2 regions of the Lentilactobacillus hilgardii genome follow, and region 2 is predicted to be linked to the other one. Evidence: predicted binding sites of a transcription regulator. Region 2 holds the regulator's gene; the other holds the start of a gene.

Region 1 (8,415 bases), 170 kb from region 2:
ACATTACCCAATAAGTACCCGTTTCCAACCTGTGAGAAGAAATCATGGTTGGCTGTTGAAGTCGAAATACCGTTCATGACAACCGGGTTGACGTCTTCTGCAGTGTCTGGGAAAAGGGGATCTTGACCCAGGTTCATCAAGGCTTTGTTAGCGTTATAACGAATAAATACCAGTACGTCATCGGTCCAACCGGTTTGATCATATAATAGGTGTGTATACTTTTCTTCGTTTGCATAAAGCTTATAAAGTAAATCATAAAGCCAATTTTTTAAATCTTCCTGTTTTGTTTTTGGCAATTGGTTAAAACCTATTTGAAATTTGTAGCCGATATAGGTTCCGTGGACAGATTCGTCTCTGAGAATCAGCTTGATGATTTCCGCGACATTTGGGATTTTGTTATGGCCAAGATACCAAAGTGGGGTATAGAAACCTGAATAAAAGAGAAAAGTTTCCAAAAAGACACTGGCTATTTTTTTCTTTAATGGATCCGGGTTATTTTCGTAAATATCACGAATCTTAAGGGCCTTGTTTTGAAGAAATTCTTCTGTATCACTCCAATCAAAAATCTCATCGATTTGTTCGGGTGTGTTTAGCGTTGAGAAGATTGATGAATAACTTTTGGCATGAACAGATTCCATGAATTGAATGTTATTCAGTACCGCTGTTTCATGTGGTGTTTGAACGTCTTTTCGCAGTGAGGCCATCCCTTCTTGTGATTGTAAAGTATCTAATAAAGTTAGGCCACCGAAGACATGACCAACCACCCATTGATGGTCTTGGTCCAGTGTACGCCAATCAGACAAATCGTTTGAAAGAGGAATTCGGGTATCCAGCCAGAATTGTTCGGTTAATTTTTCCCAGGTTGCTTTATCGATCTGATCATCGATTGCATTCCAATTGATTGCTTTATAGTTTTCAGTCATTATTAACTTCCTTTTATCTTACTTAAACTTCAGGATAACTCACTAAATAACACAACTTTCACATTGATTTGAACCGACTTCCTGCTGATCATCTGTAAAAGTTCGAATGTAGTAAATTGATTTGATTCCCTTGCGATGGGCATAATTTCTTAGAATATTCAGATCTCTGGTAGTCATCTTGTCAGTTCGACCATTTTTCCATTCGTACAGGCCTTCTGGAATGGTTGAACGCATGAAGAGGGTCAGTGCCATCCCTTGATCAACATGTACCTGCGCAGCCGCGTAAATATCAATGACTTTACGCATGTCCATATCGTAGGCTGAAGTATAATACGGCATCGTGTCATTTGAAAGATAAGGAGCGGGATAATAAATTTTACCGATCTTTGATTCCTGACGCTCTTCAATTCGATTAATAATTGGATGAAGACTGGCAGTTGTGTCGTTAATATAAGAGATTGAACCGTTTGGCGCAACGGCAAGCCGATTTTGATGATAAAGGCCGTCTTCCATAACAGCCTTCTTTAAAGCCACCCAATCTTCGTTCGTTGGGATTGTGATGCCTTGGAATAATTGCTTAACCTTATCTGATTGCGGTGCGTATGAATGATTTAAATATTTATCAAAGTAGGTGCCATCTGCGTATTTGCTTTTTTCAAAATTGTCGAATGTTTGATGCCGTTCTTTGGCGATCTTGTTAGAAGCAACCAAGCTCCAGTAATTTAACAGCATGAAGTAAACACTAGTAAATTCGATTGATTCAGGAGAGCCGTAATGCATGTGGCTTTTGGCAAAGTAGCTATGGAGTCCCATAGCACCCAAACCAATGGAATGGGATTCACGGTTTCCGTTTTGAATTGAAGGAACCACGTCAATATTAGAGTGGTCGGTTACAAACGTCAGGGCCCGGACCATTGATTCAACTGAATGGCCAAAGTTCGTTGCGTTCATCATGTTGGCAATGTTTGTGGAACCTAAATTACAGGAAATATCTTTTCCCAGTTTGATATAATGTTGCTCGTTATCTACAGTTGAAGGTGTTTGTACTTGTAGAATTTCAGAGCAAAGGTTGCTCATGACAATTCGGCCGTCAATCGGATTTTCACGGTTGGCAGTATCGATATTGATGATATATGGGTAACCGGATTCCTGCTGCAGTTTGCTGATTTCGGTTTCAAGGTCCCGAGCTTTTACTTTAGTTTTCTTAATCTTGTCATTGGCAACTAAATGATCATATTCTTTTGTGATATCGACATATGAGAATGGTACCCCATATTCGCGTTCGACGTCATAAGGGCTGAATAGGTACATGTCGGCATCGGCTTTTACGAGTTCGTAATACTTATCAGGGACAGTCACGCCAAGTGAGAGTGTCTTCAACCGAATCTTTTCATCCGCATTTTCTTTTTTGGCACCAAGAAACGAAATGATGTCGGGATGAAAAACAGATAGGTAAACGACACCGGCTCCTTGACGCTGACCGAGTTGATTAGAGTAGGAGAAACTATCCTCCAACAACTTCATGACCGGGACAACACCGGAAGCAGCGCCTTCAATATGCTTAATTGGATCACCGGCCGCACGTAAATTAGAAAGGTTAATGCCGACGCCACCGCCAATTCTTGATAGCTGAAGGGCAGAATTAATTGTTCGACCGATCGTGTTCATATCGTCGGTTGATTGAATTAAGAAGCATGAAACAAATTCACCACGATTTTGCCGACCAGCGTTTAAAAAACTTGGGGTCGCCGGTTGGTAGCGTTGATGAATAATTTCGTCAGCTAAGTTCATCGCAAGTTGTTCATCCCCGTCGGCAAAGAAAAGCGCATTGGCAGCAACGCGATCCAGGAAAGACTCCAAGTATTTATCGTTATCGTTTGTTTTTAAAGCATATTGCGCGTAAAATTTATAAGCCGCCATAAATGATTTGAAATGAAAATCTTGATCTTTCAAGTATTGATAAAGTTTCTCAATAAATGAAATGGGATATTTCTTGATAAATCCCGCTTCGTAATAATGATTTTCAATAAGATAATCAAATCGATCCTGCAGGCTGTCAAATGTCATCAAATTGGGAGTGACATTTTGCTTAAGAAAGGCTTGGAGAGCCTGCTGATCCTTTTGTAGAGGGATTTGGTTATCAACGGGGATGTTAATTTCGTTATTTAGATCGAAATATGTAACATCCTTAAGATTATGAAGAGACATAGTGAGACCACGCTTTCTGTAATTTTGCGAATAAAATAAGCGAAGCCAAAATTGGTTCCGCCCGTTTAAAATTAATCAGTATGTTAAAATGGACAAAGATTATCCGGCGATTCTTTGAAGTTCATCAGGACGGAATCCACTAAACGCTTGCTGTCCATCAACATCGACTACTGGTAAAGCCAGGAAACCTTTATCTTTAAGATAGTCTACGTATTCTGGCTGCTCATTGATATTGTGCTCTTCAAACTTAACATGATGTTCTGCCAAGTAACGCTTTGTCATTTTACACTGCATACAATTATTTTTTGAATATACTGTTACCTTTGCCATTTGGCACACCCCGCTTTAATCATTTCTTTTTTAATTTATGATTCTAGTTTACACTAAACTTACAAAAAATCAACGGATTAACACAATATATTGTGATGATAAAAAATATCAATACTAAATGTGGTTGATCCTTGTCAAACGTTAATTTAAGGAGTTTTTTCATGGATAAAAATCAATTTTATTATTCAAAGCATCCAGATGTCAAATCTGAACCGATTACTTGGGAATACGCACTATTAGGAAACAACTTTGTGTTTACTTCAGACAACGGAGTGTTTTCAAAACACCGAGTTGATTATGGCAGTCGAGTATTGCTCGAAAATGTGGACGTTGAGAATATTCCGGATGGTAATATTTTAGATATGGGTACCGGATATGGGCCGATTGGTCTGGCAATTGCAAAGATCCAGCCCGACAGAGTGGTTGACATGGTAGATGTCAATGAGATTGCCTTAGCATTAGCAGAAAAGAATGCACAGGCTAATGGCATTTCAAATGTTCGAATTTTTGCCAGCAACAGTTATTCTAACATTAAAGACAACTATGCAGCAATTGTGACCAATCCGCCTGTTAGAGCAGGAAAAAAAGTCGTGGACGATATGATAACAGGAGCGGTCTCACATTTAAAGCCCAATGCCACGCTGACGGTTGTTCTGCAAAAGAAACAAGGCGCGCCTTCGGCCAAAAAATTAATGACAAAGGTTTTCGGTAACTGTGAGATTGTTAAACGAGATAAGGGTTACTACATCCTTCGTAGTGTTAATGAGTAATCGATTTAATTGAGAGGTTCGAATGAGTCAAAATAAAGACGAAAAATTTATGAAAATGGCGTTGATTGAAGCACAAAAGGCATACTTGATTGGTGAAGTGCCGATTGGAGCAGTCATTACCCAAGATGGGCAAATCATTGGTCGAGGGCACAATTTGCGTGAGCACCTAAATGACGGGGTCGCCCACGCAGAGATTATGGCAATTGAGGAAGCTTGTCGTTATTTGAGGAGTTGGCGACTCGTTGATTGTGAACTTTATGTGACGATTGAGCCTTGCCTGATGTGTTCGGGGGCAATTGTCAACTCTCGAATTGATAGAGTTGTTTTCGGAGCCCGGGATAAAAAAGCGGGAGCGGTTAGAAGCCTTTACAAAGTTCTAGAAGATTCACGATTAAATCATAATGTTGAAGTTCTTGAAGGAGTCCTTCAACCCGCATGTTCAAAGATTATGAAAGACTTTTTTAAAGCTGCTCGAAAAAGAAAAAAACAGAAGTGACTGGCTTTTTCTCTGAAAATACGATATGATAGTTATTGCCGCAAGGCCCTGAGGCAAGGGTCGGGTTACGAACTGTGTCAGGTCCGGAAGGAAGCAGCACTAAGTATCATCGACACTGTGCCTCTTGTTTATGACTATTAGACTCCCAGCAAAGAAATATTGCTGGGAGATTTTTATAATTTGGATTACTTGAGTATGAATCGTGTCTTGAATGAACACCGTTCATACTTTTTGTTTGGTCATAAACACAGCTGATTATTTTTAATTGGGGAGTGTATTGACGACTCAAACAAATTAAGATTTTCGATAAGCTTGCCCAAAACAGGGCTAATTTGGTTGGCAATTCCGGACGATTCAGCATATAATTGTTTAAGTATTTTAACCACTGCTTACGAGTTTATTGTCAGAGTAATTAATGATTCTAAAGGAGGATCGGAAATGAGCTATCAGGCATTATACCGGGTTTGGCGACCCCAACGTTTTGATGAAATTGTTGGCCAGTCAATTATTACCCAAACACTGAAAAATGCAATTTTAACAAAACAAATCAGCCATGCCTATTTATTTACCGGTCCTCGAGGAACTGGTAAGACGTCTGCTGCAAAGATTTTTGCCAAGGCAGTTAACTGTCATTACCTTGAGGACGGCGAACCTTGTAATAAGTGTGAAACTTGCAGGGCAATTAACGAGGGCAGCCTGAGTGACGTTATTGAAATTGACGCGGCTTCTAATAATGGTGTTGAGGAAATTCGCGACATTCGTGACAAGGTTAAATATGCGCCAACGAAGGCTGATTATAAAGTTTATATTATTGATGAAGTGCATATGTTGTCTACGGGTGCGTTTAACGCACTTCTAAAAACATTGGAAGAACCACCTGCAAACGTTATTTTTATTTTGGCGACAACGGAACCCCATAAAATTCCGGCTACCATTATTTCTCGAACGCAAAAATTTGATTTTAAGCGGATTAGGCCAGAGGATATTTTGGAACGAATGGCCTACATCCTTAAACAAAAGAACATTGAGTACGATGATAAAGCATTAAAACTCATTGCAAAAGCAGCCGAAGGCGGGATGCGGGATGCTTTAAGCATTCTTGATCAGGCTATGTCATACGGTGATGATAAGGTGACCTATGAAAACGCCCTTCAAGTAACCGGAAGCGTAACAAATGAATTATTGACAACTTATGTCGAGCAAGTGATTAAAAAGGATACGAAAAATGCTTTGATTACCGTTCAGAAGGTGCTTGATAACGGGAAAGATGCTAGTCGATTTGTTGAAGACTTAACCAGTTATTGCCAAGACATTCTTTTGTATCAACAGGATCCACAAATCGTTGAGCAGCTGGAACTAGGGATGGTTGATGATAAATTCAAAGCATTGAGTGACCAGATCAGCGATGAAGAAATTTATCAAATCATTAATGAATTAAACGAGATTGCTAATTCGTTGAGATACACGGCTCATCCGGATGTTTATTTACAGGTTTTGACGGTTAAAATCACGCACCTGAAACAGCCTCAGGGCGTTTCAACGACTACTTCAGTCGATAATATCGACGAAAATGGTAAAATTAAGGCGTTAACCGATAAAGTTAATGAGCTCCAAAGGGAAATCGAACAACTTAAGAAATCCGGTCCGGCTGATGAGGCGTCTCAAAGTCAGCCGATGGTTAAACCAAAACCCATTGAGGCTAAGTCTGGGAATGCACGCGTTGAATTGGCCAAGATTTATCCGATCTTGGGAAAGGCTACCAGACAGAGCCTTAATGAATTCCAGCAGGTTTGGCCGGATTTGATGAACGCACTGTCTGTTACACAACGAGCAGTGATGCATGTCTCCAAACCGGTTGCGGCCAGCCCCGATGGTGTGATTGTATCATTTGAGTATCCGATTTTCTTTCAAAAAGCGCAAGCTAATCGAGAATTATGTGATGCCTTGGAAAACAATTTGGACCGAATTGCCGTTAAAGCACCCAAAATTGTTTTCGTGCCGGATAATCAATGGCCGAAAATTCGGAAAGATTATTTAGCTAGTCACAAGGATGAGCTGAAGGGTAAGCAAAATACCGATCCAAAGAGTCAGGAGACGTCCACGGAAGAAGAAAAGATCGATCCGGATTCAAACGATCCCAAGCCGATCGTAAAAAAGGCGGAAGAGTTATTCGGTAAAGACATTCTCGATATTAAAAATGATTAAATAGTAGACGGAGGAATTTTAAAATGATGAATGGTATGAATATGAATAAGATGATGAAACAAATGCAAAAGATGCAAAAGCAACTTAAGGAAGAACAAGATAACTTAAATAAACAGGAATTTACCGGTAGCGCTCCTGACGACATGGTTGTTGTGACCTTCAACGGAGAACGTATTATGACAGATATTAAAATTAAGCCTGAAGCAATTGACCCTGATGATCCCGAAATGCTATCGGATTTGATTGTTGCAGCAGTTAATGATGCAATGAAGAAGATTAAAGATACCACTCAAAGTACAATGGGCAAGTACGCCAAAGGTATTCCGGGTATGTAGTCTGTTGATAGGAAGGAACGATTATGCAGTATCCTGAACCAATTGCAAAATTAATCGATAGTTATATGAAATTACCTGGTATTGGTAACAAGACAGCAACTCGGCTGGCTTTTTATACCGTTGATATGAATAAGGACGATGTCAAGGAATTTTCACACGCACTGTTGGCTACCAAAGAAGATCTTCACTATTGCTCGATTTGTGGTAACTTAACTGACGAAGATCCATGTGAAATTTGTCGTGATAAGACTCGCGATCAAACAAAAATATTGGTTGTTGAGCAGCCTAAAGACATTATGGTGATGGAAAAAGTTCAAGAATATCATGGGCTGTACCATGTACTTCATGGTGTTTTGTCACCAATTGAAGGCAAAGGCCCTGAAGATTTAAACATTACTTCCCTAATTAGGCGACTTCAAAAAAACGGTGAGGTTAAAGAAGTGATTGTGGCGACTAACGCAACTCCTGAAGGAGAAGCAACTGCTATGTATTTAAGTAAGCTAATCAAACCAGCTGGCATCCGAGTGACACGATTGGCACATGGACTGTCAGTAGGAACGGATATTGAATACGCTGATGAAATGACATTGTTTAAGGCTGTCCAAGGCCGAACCGAAATGTAATGGAGGAAAATAATGGTGTGGTTTGGTGGATTTAAAAAGCAAAATATAAAAGCTGAATATGATCAACGTCTGCTGGATCTTATCAATAATCTTAAAGAGCAGTGGGATCATGCCGCTCAAACTCAAACCGCGGTTGCTGACAGCGATATTGAAATGGCACAAGAAACGGCTTTGGCAAAGCAAAAATTTTTCTTTATTTATAAAGAAGCTCGACTCAGACACATTAAAAATGATCATATTCAAGCATCGGTCATCAGTTATGACCACGATGATTTTCAATAAGGAAAATTAATGATAAATTTTGAGTGATTTTTGGATAAATGTTCGTTGTTTCTGAGACACAGGGATGTGAAATTCAGGCCGGCATTTAAGGTTAGATCGCTCTTTTATTTTGTGGCATTTTATCTGGGAGAATAGACAGGTAAAAAAACATACAGTACAATAAACCTAAATATAGAATTGAGGGAAAAACTTTGACTGGCAAATTTATAACCTTCGAAGGCCCTGATGGTGCAGGGAAAACTT
Region 2 (8,415 bases):
AAACGCTTTGCTGCGGCACGGTTTGTTTTTTGTTTAGGCATTGGTAAAAATCCTCCTCAAAATTTAAATAATTATTTATTATCGGGTTCCTTTGGCGAAAGCATTAAGAACATACTTCTTCCGTCCATTTTCGGCCGCTGGGTAACAGTTGCAACATCATCTGTTTCCTTAGCCATTCTTTCGAGAACGTTTCGACCAATTTCCTTATGTGTAATGGCACGTCCTTTAAAACGAATTGAAACTCGAACCTTTTCGCCCTTTGCCAAAAACTTCTTAGCATTCTTTAGTTTGGTGTTAAAATCATTAACATCGATTGTTGGGCTTAATCGTACTTCTTTGACACTGATGACTTTTTGTTTCTTACGAGATTCCCGTTCCTTCTTTTGAAGCTCAAAACGATATTTCCCATAATCAAGAATCTTAGCAACTGGTGGTTTTGCTTTCGGAGCAACAAGAACTAAGTCCAATTCAGCGTCTTCAGCTAATTTAAGTGCCTCGGACTTTGACTTAACACCTAATTGATCACCATTAGGACCGATCAAACGAACCTCGCGTGCGCGGATTCCTTCATTAACCATCATATCTTTAGCTATGGTGCTTCACCTCCAAATAATTTGAAAAAGCAGAAAAGTGGCGGGTACGCAATGCACCCGCCACCATTAAAGAACCTAGTTGAATAGGTTCTTACTCGATATCATGCCCAGCAAAATAATTTTACTAAGGCGAGAAGCGGGTTGCCTCTGCTTTCATGTCAACTTTAATAGAATATCATTGATTAAGAATCGTGTCAACAATCATTAACTATTTGTGATTAATCATTGCGCGAATACGATGCAATGTCCTTTTGAATTTCATCAACAAACGCATCTAACGATTCTGCTTGTGTCTCTTTTTCACCATAACGACGAACAGAAACGCTCTTGCCATTGACTTCTTCATCACCAACAACCAGTGTATATGGAATCTTGTGTGTTTGAGCATCCCGAATCAGATATCCCATCTTTTCAGCTCGGGTATCAACGGACGAACGGATCTTCAATCGACGCAACTGATCATTAATCTGTTTAGCATAATCCCCATGTTTATCCTGTGAAACCGGAATAATCTTAACTTGATGCGGTGCCAACCATGTCGGAAAAGCACCTTTATAAATTTCAGTCAGGTAAGCAACAAATCGTTCCATTGTTGAAACCAAGCCACGATGAATCATGACCGGACGATGTTGTTTACCATCTTCTCCAACATAATGAAGATCGAATCGTTCCGGCAACATAAAGTCTAGTTGAATTGTCGACAATGTTTCTTCATTGCCAAGCGCAGTTTTAGTTTGGACATCCAACTTGGGACCATAGAATGCAGCTTCACCTTCCGCTTCGACATAATCCAAGCCAAGCTCATCCATAGCACCCTTTAACATGCTTTGGGCACGATTCCACATTTCATCGTCATCGAAGTACTTTTCAGTATTTTCAGGATCACGATAACTCAAGCGGAACGTGTAATCATTTATATCAAAATCATGATAAACTTCAACCATTAATTTCAAAATGTTTTGGAACTCTTCTTGAATCTGGTCAAGAGCAACAAATGTGTGACCATCATTAAGTGTCATTTCACGAACCCGTTGTAGGCCACTTAAAGCACCAGACTTTTCATATCGATGCATCATCCCTAATTCAGCAATCCTCAACGGCAGCTCACGATATGACCGAATATGGTGATTGTAAATTTGAATATGACTGGGGCAGTTCATAGGACGAAGCTCAAGTTCCTCACCGTCGCCCATGTCCATTGGTGGAAACATATCTTCACGATAATGCTCCCAGTGACCTGATTGTTTATACAGGTCAAGATTTGCCAAGACAGGTGTGTAAACATGTTCATAGCCATTAGCAACTTCCTTATCGACAATATAACGTTCGATTGTTCGTCGGATAGTCGCACCATTTGGCATCCAATATGGCAGCCCTGCGCCGACTTTAGGATCAACAAAGAATAAGTCGAGTTGGTTACCGATTACTCGATGATCACGTTCATGAGCCTCCTGACGCTTCTTTAAATCTTCATCAAGTTCAGATTGTTTGTTGAAGGCAGTTGCGTAAATCCGCTGAAGCATTGGATTTGACGACTTGCCTTGCCAATAAGCACCGGCAACAGATAATAATTTAAAGATCTTTACTTTACCAGTCGATGGTAAAACAGCACCTTCAGCAACAGACTTGAAATCACCAATTTCGAAGAACTTAACCTGATTACCATCAGCAATTTCGTTAATAAGTTCAGTCTGATATGGGTCCCCAACAACTTGTTTCAGTGCATCGTCTTTACTTAAGAACGTGACCTTAATAGGTAAATCTTTGCTGATAATTTGTTGCATCGATTTTGTTAAACTGTCTAATTGATCAACACTGATTTGAGTCTCAGGTTTATCGGTATCAACAAAGAAGCCATCATCATCGGCTGCACTTTCACCAAAGCGAATATCCTTGAAATTTGAAGCAATTGCAGCTTTAAGTACCTGAGCTGCAGTTTCTCGAAGAACATTCAGGCCATCTTGACTGTCGCCTGTGACGATTTCGACTTTACCACCCTTATGTAAAGGCTCGTTATCATTTACAAACTGACCGTCAACTTTTCCGGCAACAGCCTTTTTCCCTAAACTAATTGAAATCGATTTTGCAATGTCTTCAGCGGTAACGCCGTCGTCAAATTCTTTTACACTACCGTCTGGAAATTCAAATGAAAGTTTTGACATATCCTCTAACTCCTTTTTTCTTTCTAGAACCACAAAAAATCCCTAGTACACAATTGTATACTAGGGACGTTATTAGCGCGGTTCCACCCTTTTGGATTTTGGAAAAGTATCCACTTCACCAAAAAGCTCTCAAGTGGTTGCTAACGGGACCATCCGGGATAGCATTATCCGCAATCCGATTATCAAAAAGTGGTAACAACCATTTTCTAAACAAACAGCCTTTCAGTCTAGAGCCGTTCTCCCTTTGATGAGAAATGATTATCATATCTTCCTGATTCATTGCTTTTAAGTATAGGATTCCTTCTTAAAGTTGTCAATCTAAATTAAACAATTTACATTGGCCGACGATTTTGACCCGGCATTTCTACCTCGCGAGATAGGAACCTAATTCGTTGCATGAGCCGTTGTGCCTTTAACGGTTCAGCGTCACCGTGATTGTTAAATGTCAGCCACTCTTCCTCCAATTGCTCCATAGACAAATTTGAACTGAAAAACATCGGTAGTTGCTGTTGCATTCGATATTCAAGGATAACGCCCAGAACCTCATCACGTACCCACGATGACAACGAACCGGCACCAACATCATCCAACATTAAAATCTGTGATTTTTTGACAGCATCAATTTTGTCTAGATAGCTGTTATCTGAAATTGACGCCTTCATTTCACTTTCAAAGCTGGGAAAATGAACCAACGTTGTCAATACGCCACTATCCGCCAAATCATTGGCAAGTGCACCTAATAAATAAGTTTTACCAACACCGAAGGGCCCGTAAATATAGTAACCAGGTTCAAACTGGTCTTTAGCCATATACTTTGAAGTGAAGTGAACGGCCTTTGCAAATGCCCGATATCGACTGTCGGTTTGATCAAAATTATCAAGCGATGCATTGCGAATATCTTTGGGCATTGAAATAGTCGTAACACGCCGTGCCAGTCGTTCGGCCTTTTGTTTATCAAGCGTCTCAGCCGATGGTGCGTAAGAAACTTCGATCAAATGATCACTGACAACAAGCTTTGGTACATATCCCGGTACAAATGATTTTTGTTTTTTCTTCAATGTATCACGAACCATTAAATATTCACGAAGTTTTGCAATAGATCGTTGAGCTGCATCCTCTGCCAACTTCGCCTTATTTTCTTTTAAAAACTGTTGAATTTCAGGATCCGTTTCAATTTGCCTAACAGCGACTTGAAAGCTTTTTCTTGCGCCTTTTCCGTTAATTGTTCGTTCCTTCAAAAACTGCTGAATATATTTGCTAACCGGTTCCATCAGTTCTCACCTCGTTTCTCTTTTCTCTTCCGCAACTCTGCCAACTCTTTATTAACACGCTTTCGTTCTGCTTCATCAGGGCCTGTTTTCTGTTGCTCAGCCGACTGCTTTGCCTTTTTTGATGCTTCCTTAGTCTGTTGTTTTTCTTTCTTTGCCCAGTCAGGAAGTGTTTCTGTAATCTGTCGGCGGCCGCCGGATGAATATCGTCGTTGCGATCGTTGTGTCTCTTTTTCCTGCTTTTCTTCAGTTCGTTTTTGAACCTGTAAAATGGCTTTTTCTGCATTCGTTACATGGTTTTGAGCCCAATTATCCGCAATTGTATTAACTAAATTTTGATTGAGAGTTGAATTTCCAATTCCGATGAGAACATAGTAAATAAGAACGTTAATAACCTCACGCGGAAGCAATCCCTTCGAAACCAGTTCTCGAATCATTCGTTGCTCACCAGCAGTTACCATACCGCCCTTTTGGTCTTTAATTTGCTTTAAAAAGCTAATTGGCGCATTTTCTTTACTAATCTGGATAACTTGTTGAGTGGGCTGATCAAATTGTTGTACCAGTTGTTGCCCATCCGCATCATCTTCAGGCTTCTTGTTTATTGAATCCGGCACTCTAACTTGTGGTTGTGTAAAGTCGCGTGCAATAATGAATTTCAAACTTTTCTGATTCAATTTATTCGTGTTTAGATTTGTCGCTTTCTTGATCAATTCACCCATTTTAATTTCATCTATACCATAAAGTGAATACTCAGACAAAATCAATGGCTGTGCCGCTTTAACACTGGCAGCATCAACGTACGAATTTTCTAAAATATCCAAAAGAAGATTAAAATCAAACTCCTCTTTTGAAGGTTCCAAATAACGATGATTCAGTTCAGCAGAATTCCCCGAGATGGTTTGCTTGGCAATATTAACCGGACCAGGAATATTTTTAACAGAATTTTCCGGAATCTGAAAAACATCAAGGAGCGAAGCCGAGACATTCTTAACCTGGCCAACATCCGGCATTGGAATAAACAGCCGAGCAACAATTCGGTTATAGGTATCCTCACCCACTCTTCCCAAAAGTAAAATCGACAAAATATCAGTTTTTAAAAACTCGGTTGCCGTGCATGGCTCTCTCATGGAATAAACATAACTATCAGGTGAAGTAAGTGAGACGGATGTGACTAATAAATTAACTGCTTCGAGCTTACGGCGATACCGTAATAATTTGTCAATACCAATATCCAAAATACTTTGGAGTTCAAAATGTTTATGAAGAATCAATCGATTATGATCGCTCACACTCAATGACCAAAGTAAATTATAAAGCTGCACTGCACCCCGCCCAATAATTGGTAAATACAAGTTGGTAAGAACACTCTGATCTACGCTTTTGTTTGCACTGGCATTCAAAACAAGATATTTCGAATCGGGAGTTAATTTATTTTCCGAATTTAACATTACTTCTCCTCAGGATGCTGTTTAGCAGCATTCTTTTTCTTATCCTTCTCCATAACTTCTTTGAGTTCTTTATAAAAAACAGACATATCCTTAAATTGACGATAAACACTGGCAAACCTGATATACGCAATCTCATCCAGATTCACCAGTTCCTCCATCACATACTCTCCGATTTGACGACTGGTAACTTCATTTTCACCTGAAGAACGAACTTTATTTTCAACCCGATCAACCAAATCAGTAATCGCATCCATTGAAATCGGCCGCTTTTCAGCCGACCTCACGACACCTTTAAGAATTTTTTCGCGGTTAAACTCTTCTCGATTGCCATTTTTTTTGATAACCAGAAGTGGTGTTGCTTCGACCCGTTCAAACGTCGTGAATCTAAAGCCACAGTGTTCACATTCTCTACGGCGCCGAATGACACGACCATCATCGGTTGGTCGACTATCGACAACCTTGGACCCGTTATATCCACAATGAGGACATTGCATGGCTTTCACCTCTAATATTTCTTTTCTTGTTGTAACCAATCTTCTACTTGCATATTTGTATTTTCTAAACTACCTGAATTATAAATAATTGTATCAGCCAAATCACATTTTGTCTGCAGTGACCACTGGCTTTTAATTCTGGCAGACGCCTGACTAATTGTTAAATCATCTCTGCGTCTTAAACGTTTCATTTGAGTCACTGGATCACAATATACAACAACAATTGAATCTGTCAAATAAGTATACCCGTTTTCAAATAAAGTTGGGGCGTCTAGGACCGTTAATTGCTTATCACGGTAACGATCAATTTCATGAATGATTTTTTCTCTGATGAAGGGATCCATCACTTGAACAAGTCGTTTTAATTTTTGGGGATGTTGAAAAACAATTTCCCCGAGTCTGGTTCGATCAAGGCGACCGCTTGAAGCTAATACTTCCTGACCGAATTCCGCTGTGATTGCCTTTAAACCGTTCTCACCAGGCTCTTGAACCTGATGTGCCACGATGTCTGCATCAATTATCGGAATGCCTTTCCTGCCAAGAAAAGTGCTCACTGCAGATTTTCCCGTTGCAATACCACCTGTTAATCCAATCACTTTATTCATGACGATCACCGTGAATCACCTGACAATTTGGGCAAAAATGTGTCCCCCTTTGGGCCAGTTTGATTTTTTCAATAGGTGTCCCACACCTAAGACAAGGTTCTCCCTGTCGACCATAGACGTTTAAATGATTTTGAAAATTGCCAGCTTCGCCATAAGCATTGGAGTAAGAATGAACAGTAGTCCCGTGACCATCAATTGCCTTTTTGATTTCATCAATAATACTTTTACGGAGTAATTTGAGTTCTGCCACTGATAGTGTATTGACAGGCTGCTTAGGGTTGATTTTGCTTAACCAAAGCACCTCATCGGCATAAATGTTTCCCAAGCCGGCAATATTACTCTGATCCAAAAGAAACGGCTTGACCAGCTTTTTACTTTTACCAAATATTTTTCTCATGTAATCTAAGGTTAAGTCCCTTTCAGTCGGCTCAGGACCTATTGTTTTTAATCCAGCCACAGTCAGTTCATGCCCGGTGTCAACCAAATTCATTCTACCGAATTTTCGCGTATCATTATATCGAAGCTGACGCCCATCGGTTAAATGAAAAACAATATGAGTGTGCTTGCTTAGAGGTGTTCCTTCAGGCTCAACATCGTACTTTCCTTCCATTCGAAGGTGGGATACAATTGTTAATCCATTGTTAATCCGAATAAATAAATATTTACCCCGGCGATCAATTTTTTCAATGATCTGATTTTTGAGTGCGTTTGTGAAATCCTCAGGTGGTAAATTGATCATTTTAGGATATAACACATCTACCGTCCGAATTTGACTTCCTGCAACCAGTTCGGTCAGGCCCCTTCGAACAGTTTCAACTTCTGGTAATTCAGGCATAATCTATCTCCTTGATTCTACTTAATTAAACATTTAAAAATTGTTGCCTAAATAAAGCAATAATCTGTCAACCAAACAATAATAATATCTTGCATCATTTAGCCTCATACCAAGTCTTTCCCCAATGACTCTCTACTTTTAATGGAATGTTAAGCTTGATTGCAGAATCCATCACTTTTGGAATTAACTTTTCGACAGTTTCCATTTCATCATTAGGAACCTCAAAAATTAATTCATCATGAACTTGAAGCAGCATGCGCGTTTTTAAAGGCTTCAGTGCCTCATCCATATTAATCATCGCAATTTTAATGATATCTGCTGCACTCCCTTGAATGGGTGTGTTCATTGCTGTTCGTTCCGCAAAGGACCTTAAATTGAAATTCCTTGAATGAATATCAGGTAAATAACGACGTCGATGAGCAATGGTTTCAACATAACCATGATTTTTAGCGAATTCAACAATATCTTCTGTATATTTTTTGACACCCGGATATTCCTCAAAATACCTTTGAATAAATTGATGAGCCTGTTTTCGACTAATACCAGTGTTATTAGCCAATCCGTAATCACTAATGCCATAAACAATTCCGAAATTAACTGCCTTTGCCTGCCGCCTTAACTCAGGTGTCACATCATCATTTGAAGCCAACCCAAAAATTCTTCGGGCCGTTGTTGCATGAATATCTTCTCCCTCACGAAAGGCTTCCTGCATATTCTTATCTCCGGTAATGGATGCCAAAACACGCAATTCAATCTGTGAATAATCAGATGACCAAATCTGCCAATCTTCATGGGAAGGAACAAATGCCTGACGAATCAAACGTCCCTCTTCGGAGCGAACCGGGATATTCTGCAAATTCGGATCCACGGAAGACAAACGGCCGGTCTGCGTCAATGTTTGTAAATATCTTGTATGAACTTTTGAATCATTCTTATGGATCACTTTTAACAAACCATCAATGTAAGTCGATTGTAATTTCGAAATTTGACGATAATTTAAAACATTTTGC

Evidence for each region. The regulator NrdR, encoded in region 2, represses ribonucleotide reductase genes. The targets are predictions, from matches to a motif close to ACACNATATATNGTGT.
Region 1: the regulator NrdR is predicted to act here: its motif matches at 3,542-3,557, upstream of nrdH (glutaredoxin-like protein NrdH).

What each region holds. Positions count from the first base shown of each region.
Region 1 covers NZ_CP047121.1:1,984,672-1,993,086, reverse strand. The annotation lists gene nrdF (class 1b ribonucleoside-diphosphate reductase subunit beta) at 1-923, opposite strand, end outside; gene nrdE (class 1b ribonucleoside-diphosphate reductase subunit alpha) at 966-3,131, opposite strand; gene nrdH (glutaredoxin-like protein NrdH) at 3,231-3,461, opposite strand; gene GQR93_RS09365 (class I SAM-dependent methyltransferase) at 3,623-4,231, shown strand; gene tadA (tRNA adenosine(34) deaminase TadA) at 4,254-4,727, shown strand; RNA gene ffs (signal recognition particle sRNA small type) at 4,773-4,859, shown strand; gene dnaX (DNA polymerase III subunit gamma/tau) at 5,166-6,932, shown strand; gene GQR93_RS09345 (YbaB/EbfC family nucleoid-associated protein) at 6,956-7,267, shown strand; gene recR (recombination mediator RecR) at 7,291-7,890, shown strand; gene GQR93_RS09335 (YaaL family protein) at 7,903-8,172, shown strand; gene tmk (dTMP kinase) at 8,364-8,415, shown strand, end outside.
Region 2 covers NZ_CP047121.1:1,817,661-1,826,075, forward strand. The annotation lists gene rpmI (50S ribosomal protein L35) at 1-41, opposite strand, end outside; gene infC (translation initiation factor IF-3) at 72-581, opposite strand; ribosomal protein L20 leader region at 620-752, opposite strand; gene thrS (threonine--tRNA ligase) at 812-2,755, opposite strand; gene dnaI (primosomal protein DnaI) at 3,088-4,026, opposite strand; gene GQR93_RS08560 (DnaD domain protein) at 4,026-5,471, opposite strand; gene nrdR (transcriptional regulator NrdR) at 5,471-5,965, opposite strand; gene coaE (dephospho-CoA kinase) at 5,977-6,570, opposite strand; gene mutM (DNA-formamidopyrimidine glycosylase) at 6,563-7,405, opposite strand; gene polA (DNA polymerase I) at 7,500-8,415, opposite strand, start outside.